DNA from 3 places in the Halalkalibacter sp. HAAS-P014 genome. Region 2 is predicted to be linked to each of the others. Evidence: riboswitches for the same ligand, from Rfam matches in the RefSeq annotation. Region 2 holds a riboswitch; each other region holds the start of a gene.
The links. A riboswitch is a leader RNA that binds a small molecule or an ion and turns the genes downstream of it on or off. The one in region 2 is predicted to bind thiamine pyrophosphate.

Region 1 (4,244 bases), on a different contig from region 2:
TCCAATCACTTAGACCAGATGCTTTAGCAAGCCTTGCAATTCGAATTGCTTCTTCAGCCGTTTTTGCACCTGATGTATTCGGTAAATACGTAAATGACATTCCTTCTAAATGTTGCAGTATTGCGTCCTCATTCGGCGCATCTAGATTTACTCTCCGAATGGCAAATGTAAGTACCTCAGCTTCCGATGCTTTAATAGCTTCGTTTTGGACAAAGGGATTTGGATACCTACCTGTTCCTAGGAAAAACCTAGAGGATAATTCCTTACCTGCAATTGTAAGCTTATTTTTTTTCATCCGATCATCCCCCTCCGACAAATTGAACTAATTCAATTTTCATTCCTTCTATTATTTTAGTATCTGACCATTCCCCTTGCTCAACTATCATTCCATCTACTTCTGTCACGACAAGATGTGGTTCAAGATTGAAATAAGTCACAACTTCTTCAAGTGTAGAAACTTCTAGATTATGTTCTTCTCCATTAATAATCAAACGCACCTTATTCACTCTCCCTTTCAGCTAATTTTTTGATAAAACTCTCACAAACCCCTTTAATATCCTTAGCTCCTACTATCTCAGAGATCATACAAATTCGAGTTGCTCCAGCATCAAGCACTTGATCAACATTATGCAGTTTGATTCCACCAATAGCTACAAATGGAATCTTGATTTCGGAAACAACTTGTTTAATATAATTTGTTGTTACTGGATCTACAACATCTACTTTACTATTTGTATGAAAAATTGGCCCTACTCCAATATAGTCAGCACCTCCAACTTCAGCCTCACGTGCTTCCTCAATACGATGAGTCGATATTCCAATAATTTTATCAGGCCCCATTATCTTCCTAGCATCAGAAAGAGGTAAATCATCTTGTCCAAGATGAATTCCGTCTGCATTAACAGCAAGGGCTACATCGATATGATCATTAACAATGAATAAAACATCATGTTTACTTGTAAGTTCACGCAACGCTCTAGCTTTTCTTAAAACATCTCGTTTACTGCTGTTCTTATCACGCAGTTGAATAATGTCCACACCACCAAGAATCGCTTCTTCCATTACTTCAGTTAAGTCACGGCCTTGATGAAATTCTTCTCCGGTTATCGCATATAGCTTAAACTCTCTCATAGGTCTCCCACCTTCTATCTGTAATACAAAAAAGTCGCACCCCGAACATACGGAATACGACTAATACGACTTCCCTACGCTGGCATGATCCAGATCAGGTATGAGGGTAAAAGGCAACACCTTCTTCTCAGTCCATCGTTATGGACACCCCTAGTCTTTAAAATACAGAACTTATTACTATTTATTATGACAGACTACTGTAAAAAAGCAAGAGGGGAAGTATTTCCCAACTAACCGTTCCAAATGGGAACCACCACTTGTTCTGATAAATCATAAGCATTTTCATAACGTTCACCTAGTAAAAGAAAAGAACCTCCTGGAGATATTGAAAGTGGAACATGTTTTTCTAATGTAGTTATCTTTTCTTCAGAATCAGCATCCACATTATAAGCAATTAACTCAAAGCCATCTTCATAGCTAAAGAAATCACTACTATATTTGGGCCGTAAATAATAAAAAATTCCATTCCAATCGTCATAAGTATAAAAAGGTATCCACCATTGTTCAGAGTATGTGTTCAAAATAGGGACCTCAATAGAACGGAAAGCTTCTTGCTCTTGATAAAAAGTGTATTGGGATGCTAAATCGTAAACTGAGTCAACCGTTACAGAAAGCGACACTCCATCGGGGAAGCTCATAAAAGCAATTACAGCTTCTTCCCATTTATTTATCTCTCCATTTTCGACATTCACTTCATATAATGGCGCTTGATAGCCAGGTTCAAATTCATCCCATTTTAAGTAACCGACATTTGTAGGCGATATCCATTGAACATAAGACTGTTCAAGATTTACTTGTGATATTTCATTATTTGTTACATTCCCCACATAAGTTTCGTATTCCCAATTAGGTAAAAAAGCTACCATAACGTACGTCTCAACCTTATAAGGATTCCAGTAGATACTATACTCTTCCCCATATCCCATTATGGTCTGTTTTATCTCACCATTCTGATCCAATAGTAATAGTCTTGCTTCATTATCTGACGTAATGTGTTGAATGGCAAAAACCGTATGATCAGCGTTAGCGATGATATCTACAATCCAACCTTCCGTATCAAAAAAAAGTGAAGACTCCCCTGAATAAAGGTCATGTTTATAAATTGCAGACACGTCATCCTGTTCTTGCAAATATAAAATTGTCTCACCGTCATACCAACTCATGACTTCTGTAACACGAGTATTTGTTTGAATTGGAATAATTTGAGAACCTGTGAAAAAAGAGAACGGTATATCACGCTTTTTGGGAAGTTCCATCAAACTTTTCGGTAACGGCTGACCTACTAATGAAGATTGAGTACACGCTGAAACTATAAGAAGTATAATTAAACTAAAAAATAGCCGTTTCATCAATTCCCTCTACCCTCCTTCATACACATGATTGTCTTTAGATACTATATAGACGATTGAAGCCTTTTAAACGTTTCAACAAATAGTAATTTTCAAAAAAAGGGCAACTCAACTGTATTAGCTTCTAAATTATTACTTTATAGCGCAGAGAAAAATAAACGGTTGCACTACAATTTCATAGAAGCTAAACGTTTGAGTCACCCTTTTTCTTGTGGAGACGCTACACAGAACTAGAAATAAGTTCCTATATGGCTCTCACTTTTTAACTGTCTCCCTGCATAAATCTAGCACCAGCAATTCCTGGATTCGTCATTTCTTTCGGATCAAGAATTTCATTTAATTCTTCTTCAGAAAGGATCCCTTTTTCCAAACAAATTTCTCGAACTGGGCGATCCGACTGGATGGCTTCCTTTGCTACTCTTGAAGCAACTTCATAACCTACATGTGGGTTAATGGCTGTAACAATCCCTACACTTCTTTCAACCATCTCGCGACACCCTTCAATATTAGCCGTTATTCCATCTATTGCAAACTCCCTAAAAACACGAATACCATTTTGCAAAATTGACAATGATTGCAATAAATTAAAAACTAATACTGGTTCCATTACATTCAGCTCTAATTGCCCCGCTTCAGAAGCAAGACTTATTGTGTGATCATTCCCTATGACTTGAAAAGAGATTTGATTCACAACTTCACACATTACCGGATTTACCTTTCCAGGCATAATAGATGATCCTGGCTGCCTTGCAGGTAGGTTAATTTCGTTTAAACCTGTTCGTGGCCCTGAACTCATTAATCGCAGATCATTAGACATTTTTGATAAGTTAATGGCCATTATTTTTAATGCGCTTGAAACTTCAGTATAAGCATCTGTATTTTGGGTGGCATCCACAAGGTTTTCCGCTGTTTCAAATGGATAACCAGTAATATCGCTTAAATACCCAGCTATTTTTTCAATATATTCAGGTTTTGCATTTAGTCCTGTCCCAACTGCCGTCGCTCCCATATTTACTTCATATAAATGCTCTACAGAACCTTTTATTCGACTAAGGTCACGATTCAATACACGTTGATACGCACCGAATTCTTGTCCCAACCTAATTGGCACAGCATCCTGGAGATGTGTACGTCCCATTTTTAACACATCATCAAATTCTTTCTCTTTTTCTTTTAGTTTATTAACGAGATCTTGTAATTCAGTCGTTAAGCCTTCTGCCAAGCGAAGCGTCGCTATATGAATTGCTGTTGGAAAAGCATCATTTGTCGATTGCGCCATATTCACATGAGTGTTCGGACTAACCCTCATGTACTCTCCTTTTTTTCCTCCAAGTAATTCAATAGCACGATTGGCAATGACTTCATTCGCATTCATATTAAATGAGGTACCAGCGCCTCCTTGGATTGCATCAACAATAAAGTTCTCTTGCAATTTACCCGAAATTACATCGTCACACGCTTCAATTATAGCGTCAGCAATATTAACATTAAGTACACCAACATCACGATTTGCCATTGCTGCAGCCTTTTTAACATAACCAAATGCACGTACTAACTCAGGATGAGGAGGATACCCTGTTATTGGGAAATTCTCCCTTGCACGCATTGTTTGAATACCATAATAGGCATCCTTTGGTACTTGCTTTTCACCAATTAAATCACGCTCTATTCGATAGTCTGACATTTTCTACCTGTCTCCTTTTATGGTCACTTCTTCAACTTAGTTTCAATCTAACGATCTTATTATTAATTTATGTATGTGAT
Region 2 (4,244 bases):
TTTCTCCGTCAAAGGCTTTTAAACGTCCAACCCTCTCTTCGACCGATTGAAAGTCCTGGTCCCATTGTGACATTTCTGAATAAATATCATCCAAATTCCATTTTTCTTGTAACGGCACTTCATCCCTAGACTTATATGTTGCCATTTAATCAAACTCCCTTCAGGCTAAGCGTGTATACTTATATGGTATATGTTACTACATTTTCCTTAAGTATCAAAAAGCTAGAGAAAAAAGTTTGATTCTTTTTCTCTAGCTCGGATGTATTTACAATATAATGCTTCTATTCTTTTTATACACTATTTGCATTAAAATCTCCCTAAAAAAACCTTATTGATAGATCGAACCTCCTGAACTCTTAAATTGTTCGGCTTTTTCTTTCATTCCTTTTTCAATGGCTTCGCTAGTCTCGAGGTCATTCTCTTTTGCAAATTGACGAATATCATGGGAAATTCTCATACTGCAAAACTTCGGTCCACACATTGAACAAAAATGGGCGGTCTTTGCTCCTTCTGCAGGCAGAGTTTCATCATGATATTCCAATGCTCTTTCAGGATCTAATGCTAATTTAAATTGATCTCTCCAACGGAATTCAAAGCGAGCTTTAGACAGAGCATCATCACGCACGCGTGCCCCTGGATGTCCTTTGGCCAAATCAGCTGCGTGGGCGGCAATTTTATACGTAATGACCCCTTCACGGACATCTTCACGATTTGGCAAACCTAAATGCTCTTTAGGTGTCACATAACAAAGCATCGCTGTACCAAACCAGCCGATCATCGCTGCACCAATCGCTGATGTAATATGATCATAACCTGGTGCAATGTCAGTCGTTAAAGGTCCCAATGTATAAAATGGAGCTTCGTGGCACATTTCCAACTGTTTATCCATATTTTCTTTGATTAAATGCATCGGAACATGCCCTGGACCTTCAACCATTACCTGTACATCATGTTCCCAAGCAAGCTTCGTTAATTCTCCTAGCGTTTCGAGTTCAGCAAATTGTGCTTCATCATTGGCATCAGCAATGGAACCAGGACGCAAACCATCACCTAACGAAAAAGCAATATCATACGTTTTCATAATTTCGCATATCTCTTCAAAATGTGTATATAAAAAGTTTTCTTGATGGTGATATAAACACCATTGTGCCATTATCGACCCACCACGTGAGACAATTCCTGTTAAACGTTTTGCAGTTAATGGTACATATCTCAAGAGGACTCCTGCATGAATCGTAAAATAGTCAACTCCTTGTTCGGCTTGTTCTATTAATGTATCTCGATAAACTTCCCATGTTAAGTCTTCAGCAATTCCTTTAACCTTTTCTAATGCTTGATAAAGAGGAACCGTCCCAACTGGAACAGCTGAGTTACGAATAATCCACTCCCTTGTTGTATGGATGTTCTTCCCTGTTGAGAGATCCATCATTGTATCAGCGCCCCATCTAGTCGCCCAAGTCATCTTTTCCACTTCTTCTTCTATCGATGAGGAAACCGCAGAATTCCCAATATTCGCATTTATTTTCACGTGAAAATTGCGCCCGATAATCATTGGCTCCGTTTCTGGGTGATTAATATTAGATGGAATAATTGCTCTGCCTGTTGCCACTTCTTCTCTTACAAACTCTGGATCTACATTTTCTCTAATCGCGATAAATTCCATCTCAGGCGTTACAATTCCTTGTCTTGCATAGTGCAATTGTGTTACATTCTTGCCTTTTTTCGCACGTAGTGGTTTCCGTTTCAAGCTTGGGAATACATTATCATTCGCACGAGAATCACCCTCTGTTACATAACCATTATCTTCAGGCTTACTTTCTCGACCTTCATATTCTTCAACATCACTACGCTCTTCAATCCATCTTCTTCGCACTGTAGGCAAACCTTTAGTAATATCAACTTGGTAAGTATCATCAGTATACGGTCCACTCGTGTCATAAACTCTTACAGGTGGGTTCGCCTCTTTTCCAACCGTTCCCGTTGTAGGACTTAATTCAATTTCACGCATTGGAACTTGAATATCTGGTCTCGATCCCTCAACATATACTTTTTTACTACCTTCAAAACTGGACATAATCGAAATGTTTTTCTCGTTCAATGAAGATGTGGACATTATATTCTCTCCTTTTTTTAATAGAAAGGACGAGATCTAGAACACAAGAAGGAAGTATGTAGATACGCAAAAAAGCCGGGAACCACAAATGTGGTTGGACCCGGCTAATTAAAGAAGTAAATTCATAAAATGATGACTAATAAACTTCCCCACGCTGGTATGAGCCAGATCAGGTCCAAAGGGTCAACAATCTTTAACGCTCTTGTTTCTCAGCCCAGCTATTTGGACTCCCCTAGTTATTTCTATTATTTTTTTGATTTCGTTTCCAGTATATAACAAGAACAGTAATAAAGAAAGAGTTTTCTGAACAAAACGTTTTAGTCATATCGATTCGTGCCCACTTATAATGGTTTCACCCCACACTTTATGTTAATCTTTTATGGAATATGTAGGATAGGAGGAACTCTTATGAAGCCTAAAATCATTGTCTATATGAGAGTCGATGACCGAGTCGTTAAAGAATTAGAAAAAGAATTTGATGTTACAACATTTAAAAACCATGAATATATTGGTGATCCACATTTTGATAGAGCCCTAGAAGAGGCAGTAGGTATCATAGGGCTTGCGCTAAAAGTTGATAAAGCCTTATTAGACCGTGCACCTAACCTTAAAATAGTCTCTAATGTTTCCGTCGGCTACGACAATTTAGACATTGAAGAATTGACAAAAAGAAAAATCCTGGCAACAAACACCCCAGGAGTTCTGGATGATACAACTGCCGACGCCATTTTTGGCATGATAATTGCTGCAGCAAGACGGATTCCTGAGCTCGATCACTATGTAAAATCAGGAAAATGGGATATTTCCTTACAACCTGAGCAGTACGGGGTAGATGTCCATCACAAAACGTTAGGGATCATTGGGATGGGTAATATTGGTTCTGCTATCGCCCAAAGAGCTCATTTCGGTTTTGGAATGAACATTCTTTATCATAACCGGAGAAGAAATGAAGAAGTAGAAAGAAAATATAAAGCTAGCTATAGTGAATTAGATCAACTATTGGCACAATCTGACTTTGTCTGTTTAATGGTTCCAGCTAACAAGGAAACGGAAAAAATGATCAGTACTGATGAGTTCAAGAAAATGAAACAAACGGCGATTTTTATCAATGGTTCACGGGGCAAAAATGTCGATGAAGAAGCACTTTACTACGCCTTAAAGAATGGTGAAATTCATGCAGCAGGCATTGATGTATATACGAAAGAGCCAACCGATCCTAAGAACCCTCTTTTGAAACTACAAAACATCGTCACGTTACCACATATCGGTTCGTCGACAACTGAATGTGAATTTAATATGTCAAAACTAGCAGCTGAGAATTTAACAAAAAGCTTAAAAGGAATCAAGCCACCAAGCTTGCTTAATGAAGACACTTGGTAACTTCATACAAAATAAAAAAGGGTATAAATCATTTCTGATTTATACCCTTATGTAGTTAGTCATTCCATTGAACAATCCAGATCCTAGTTTGTCCTATTGTACAGTTCTCTTAAGCTCTTTTGCTAAATCATCAAAAGACTTCTCTAATCTAGCTTTTGCCTCATCTTCAATAGACGTACTTCCGTCTTCACCGCGCACCACACAAGTATCTAAGGTAAACACACCCTTGATTATATTTTGCGCTCCCAACGAAGACAATACTGGTTTTAAACTATAATCGATTGCTAGTAAGTGAGCCATTGTTCCACCAAGCATTAGTGGGAGGACAATTTTATTTTCGAGACCCTTTTGTGGTAATAAATCTAAGTATGTTTTTAAAATTCCAGTGAATGATGCTTTGTACACTTGGCTTGCAACGATAATCGCATCAGCTTCCGCTACCTTAGCGTTTGCAGCTTTAATATGTTCACTATCCCACTTAGCTAAAATTAAATCTTCTGCTGGAATGTCGATTACGTGTAATTCCTCAACAGAGAAGCCTTTCTCATTAAGAAAGCTGCTCGCATAATCAATAATTCCTTTTAACCTAGTTGTTTTTGAAGGTCCACCTGAAATAATAACAATTTTTGCCAACTTAATCACACTCCTGTCTTTTATCTTACCAACTTTTATCATACCAACTATTTTGTATTTCATAAAGGAAATAATTAACTTAAATGTAAGTGGAAGCTACGACTTATGTAATTTCAGC
Region 3 (4,244 bases), on a different contig from region 2:
GATATTATTTTAGACTCATTATCAGGTGAAGTATTTAATGAAAGCCTTACTTGTCTTTCTATGTTTGGTAGAGTTGTCAATTTTGGAAATGGAAAAGGAGCTGCAGGGGGAGAAGTAAATACATTGGACTTGCATGGAAGTTGCCGATCTGTAATTGGCTATAGCCTAGGGACAACGATAAAACATAGAATGGAACGATTAAAGGATACAGCAAATGCTATTATTCCACTTTTAGAAAGTGGACAATTAAAAATGTTTGTAAGCAAGAGTTTCAAATTAAAAGACGCTGCATTGGCGCAAAACTGGGTTGAAAATAGGAATAATGTTGGGAAGGTTATTTTATATCCTTGATAAAACACATGAATAATATTCATTTCATCGAAACAAACCACTTTTTAGTTGTTTGTTTCTTTCGAATTAAATTTGCCTCACCGACTAAAAAAATGGACGATCGTAACAATCCCATTCTCTGTGAGATGGTTGCGATCGTCTTTATGTTCTGTGCTACCGGAGCCCTTTTTAAAGAGATTAATAGTAGATTTTGTCATTTGCGAGCTCAAATGCCAACCTAGTTTTCATCTAAAATAAATATCCATGACTGAGGCTAATAGCTAGCCTTCTCTTGTCTAGTTATATAGAATATATCAGCTATCAAGAACTTATAGATGTCTTACATTAAATCGATGTTTAATGATTACCCTAGGTAGGGAGTTTATGTTTGTAGTTCGTTTCACTGTATAATTTTTTTTTTTGCTTACTTTTCTCCTAAACGCCGAATATTGTCGAATTCGATAAAGTATCTTTTGATAGTGTGAGATAGATTACAGATTGGATTTTTCTGTTGCAATAGACTTTAGTGTAGGGAGGTGCTTTAACATGGAACTGAATATATCTAAACAAGCAATGGAATGGTTTTCAAAGGAATTTCAATTTAATACGGAAAGGAGCATTCGTTTATTTCCACGATATGGTGGCTTAGGACGAATGTATAATGGTTTTAGTATTGGAATCTCAAATGAGGCTCCTGTAAATTATGGGCCAAGATTCGATAGCGAAGATAAAACGTTTTATGTTGAAGAAGTTGATTCTTGGTATTTTAATGATTGCACAATACAATTAGATGTAGAACAAGATGAACTAAAGATCATGGTAGTTTAATATCATTTGTGAAGTTTTTAACTAATAAGCCGGTTTAATGCGAGGCTACTGAAAAAGGGTGCCTTTCCCTTTTTCAGTGGTCCTTAGGCAATGTGCAGAGCCGTTACCCTTTTTTGAAAGCCTTGCCATGAGTGGGTTTCTCATAGTAAGGCGCGTAACGTGTGGAGCCATTGCGCTTCTTCGAGGTACTTTTTCAGCGCCTCAGTTTAATGCTGGCTTATTAGAAGTACTGTTAATACAGTGTTCTGATTCAACAAATGTTCAAACTTTTTGCTTAGTAAGCATGCTATAATGTAGTTAGAAAGAAAGATAAAAACAGAAAAAAGTTAACACTGTAGGAGGCTCAACCATCTGCGTTGGTTCCGTTAAAAAAACGTAAAACCAATACTAGCTAAGAGTGGTTAGAATTTTGAAACATTTAATCTAACGGCAATTAGTACGGGCATGAAGTCCATGGATGAATGAGCAAAAGATTTTATCAATGTAAAAGTGTTTAGAAAATCAATCAAGGTATCGTGATGTATGGATATGGTATTTCAATAACCTACGGAACGAACAAACATCACAATTAAATGCTTTATAAAATCAATTTTACCACTGATGTACGGATCGAAAAATAAAGCAATGATTTTAAAAAGTGATGTTAGACTGGTTGGGTCTCCTAAGGTGTTAACGGTTGAAAATCTAGCTAACAATAGCTGGATTTTTTTTACTGAAAACTAGGTGGAAGAGGTCATTGGGGGATACGACTCAATCGAATATCATTAACCATTTTTCTTCTTTATTTGACAAATTGTCTGAAGCCTTGTGGAAAGAACCTTTCAATAGTGATATGATATGAGAATATAACATGAGTTTCTTTTTGCCACTGGGGGAGCTGTATTGGCTGAGATTAAGGTATTTCCCTTAAACCCTTTGAACCTGAACTGCGTAATCGTAGCGTAGGGAAGTGGACATCATATTATGAGCTATTTTTTGAATACATAGTTTTTAAGTGATGACCACTTTCTACATAGAAAGTGGTCTTTTCATTTATTTAATTAAAGAATATTGTTTAGAATGGGAGTGTTACGTATGGTAGAAGGTTATATAGCCCTAAAACAAAAATTAATTAATTTTATTAATCAGCCGAGTTCAACTGAAGAGGAATTTAACAGGATGGCATTACAGTTGTTTCAGTTTCAATATGAACATAATCAGCCTTTTCGTAAATTTTGTAGAAAGCGTCGTGTTTCTCCAAGAAAAGTGAAACATTTTCTGGAGATTCCTCCTGTTCCAATTGATGCATTTAAATTAACAACTTTATCATGTAATCCAATTGAAGACGCTGAAGCCGTTTTTATGACAAGTGGGACAACGAATCCACAGAAGCGTGGGAAAAATTATCATCGTGATTTGGACGTGTATGACCTTTCGATGAAAACTCATTTTAAACCATATGTTTTACCTGATCTTGATAAAGTAAAAATGTTTGTCCTCTTTCCTGAGAAAGACGAGATGCCGAATTCATCGTTAGCTCATTATTTACATCTTGCGAAAAAAGTGTTCGGCACAGATGACAGTATGTATGTATTTTCTAAATGTGGTTTTGAAGTAGAAAATCTTATTAAGGAGATTCAATTAGCAGAGAAAAAGGACGAACCCGTTCTTTTAATTGGAGCAACATTCTCGTTTATTCATTTACTAGATGAGTGTAAAAGTAGAAGTCTTCAATTCAAGTTACCTAAAAAAAGTAGAATCATGGATACGGGTGGAGCGAAGGGACGCTCGCGCGAAATTGAACCAATGGAGTTTAAAAAAGAGATGAGCGATTTGTTTACGCTGCCACTAGAAATGTGTATCAATATGTATGGGATGACGGAGTTAAGCTCGCAGTTTTATGACTCGAATCTACTTCCTTTTAACCAAGGAGGAAAATTAACGAAACAACAAGCGCCTCATTGGGTGAAAACGGTGATTCTTGATATCGAACGGATGGAAGAAAAACCTGTAGGAAAAAAAGGAATTATCGTTCATTATGATTTGGCCAATTATAATTCAGTCATGGGGATTCTGACAGAGGATATCGGGATAAAAGAAGAAGACGGTTTTTATTTATTAGGAAGGGCTGAAGGTGCAGAAGCAAAAGGATGTTCGTTAGCTGTTGAGCAATTTATGGCTTCTGCACAATCAAGTTCAGGGGAGAAGTTAAAAAGATGACAACAAGCTTCTCATGTTTTCATGTACCCAAAAAATGTGAAGGTCTTTTTGCTGATGCCCCCTCCCATACATTGCAATTTGAACATTATGGCCAGAAGTTAGAGTTGAATGTTCCAGAGCTTACTCCGTTTATGATAGAACATGTTATTGATACGCTCAAAGTGCAACAGGAAGAGTATTTACGAAAGCGTCATACAAACGAAATGATTGATCTTTTAAGTGAAGCAGTTGAGAAGTGGTTGGATCCCCGTTATAAATACCGTCAACTTGCCGAAGAGATGCTCCCGGTTATCACGGGGTATGATCAAGAGATGGTTCGTTTATACATAAGCCGATATTTAAGAATATTCCGGAAAGAGAAACTGCAACGTATGGTAGATGAAGATTTCCCGAATCCACTTATATTAGATGAATTTCGGCCACGAAAATCAGGGGGATTATATAGGGCATATGGACCGGAGTTGATCACTCATATTTTTTCAGGAAATGTACCGGCTTTACCACTTTGGAGTCTTGCTGCTGGTATATTACTTAAATCGGCTACGCTAGGGAAAGTGTCATCATCAGAACCACTTTTTCCAGTATTGTTTGCTAAAACATTGGAGGAAATCGATCCAGAGCTAGGAGATGCATTAGCTATTTTGTGGTGGAAGGGTGGTAATGAATCACTAGAAGCGGTAAGTTTTTCGAAATCGAATGATGTTATCGCCTATGGTGGAAAAGAAACGATTGAAGCAGTTCAACAAAAAGTACCGGCGCATGTCCGTTTTCACTCTCATGGGCACAAAGTAAGTTTTGGTTTAATAACAAAAGAGTGTTTGGCCACTACAAAAGGCTGGAATACAGCCCGATTAGCAGCTCATGATGGGTCCTGGTTTGATCAGCAA

Region 1: another riboswitch for thiamine pyrophosphate. It lies ahead of thiE (thiamine phosphate synthase); the one in region 2 lies ahead of thiC (phosphomethylpyrimidine synthase ThiC).
Region 3: another riboswitch for thiamine pyrophosphate. It lies ahead of AC1FXZ_RS09260 (LuxE/PaaK family acyltransferase); the one in region 2 lies ahead of thiC (phosphomethylpyrimidine synthase ThiC).

The regions. Positions count from the first base shown of each region.
Region 1 covers NZ_JBWQTV010000016.1:190,966-195,209, forward strand. Annotated here, with positions in the region: gene AC1FXZ_RS13755 (thiazole synthase) at 1-295, opposite strand, end outside; gene thiS (sulfur carrier protein ThiS) at 300-497, opposite strand; gene thiE (thiamine phosphate synthase) at 499-1,131, opposite strand; TPP riboswitch at 1,186-1,293, opposite strand; gene AC1FXZ_RS13770 (YqgU-like beta propeller domain-containing protein) at 1,362-2,480, opposite strand; gene aspA (aspartate ammonia-lyase) at 2,743-4,164, opposite strand.
Region 2 covers NZ_JBWQTV010000002.1:103,679-107,922, reverse strand. Annotated here, with positions in the region: gene pepF (oligoendopeptidase F) at 1-145, opposite strand, end outside; gene thiC (phosphomethylpyrimidine synthase ThiC) at 329-2,113, opposite strand; TPP riboswitch at 2,243-2,357, opposite strand; gene AC1FXZ_RS01255 (2-hydroxyacid dehydrogenase) at 2,522-3,493, shown strand; gene ssuE (NADPH-dependent FMN reductase) at 3,587-4,135, opposite strand.
Region 3 covers NZ_JBWQTV010000011.1:127,659-131,902, reverse strand. Annotated here, with positions in the region: gene AC1FXZ_RS09270 (quinone oxidoreductase family protein) at 1-351, shown strand, start outside; gene AC1FXZ_RS09265 (HesB/YadR/YfhF family protein) at 877-1,158, shown strand; TPP riboswitch at 2,019-2,123, shown strand; gene AC1FXZ_RS09260 (LuxE/PaaK family acyltransferase) at 2,233-3,357, shown strand; gene AC1FXZ_RS09255 (acyl-CoA reductase) at 3,354-4,244, shown strand, end outside.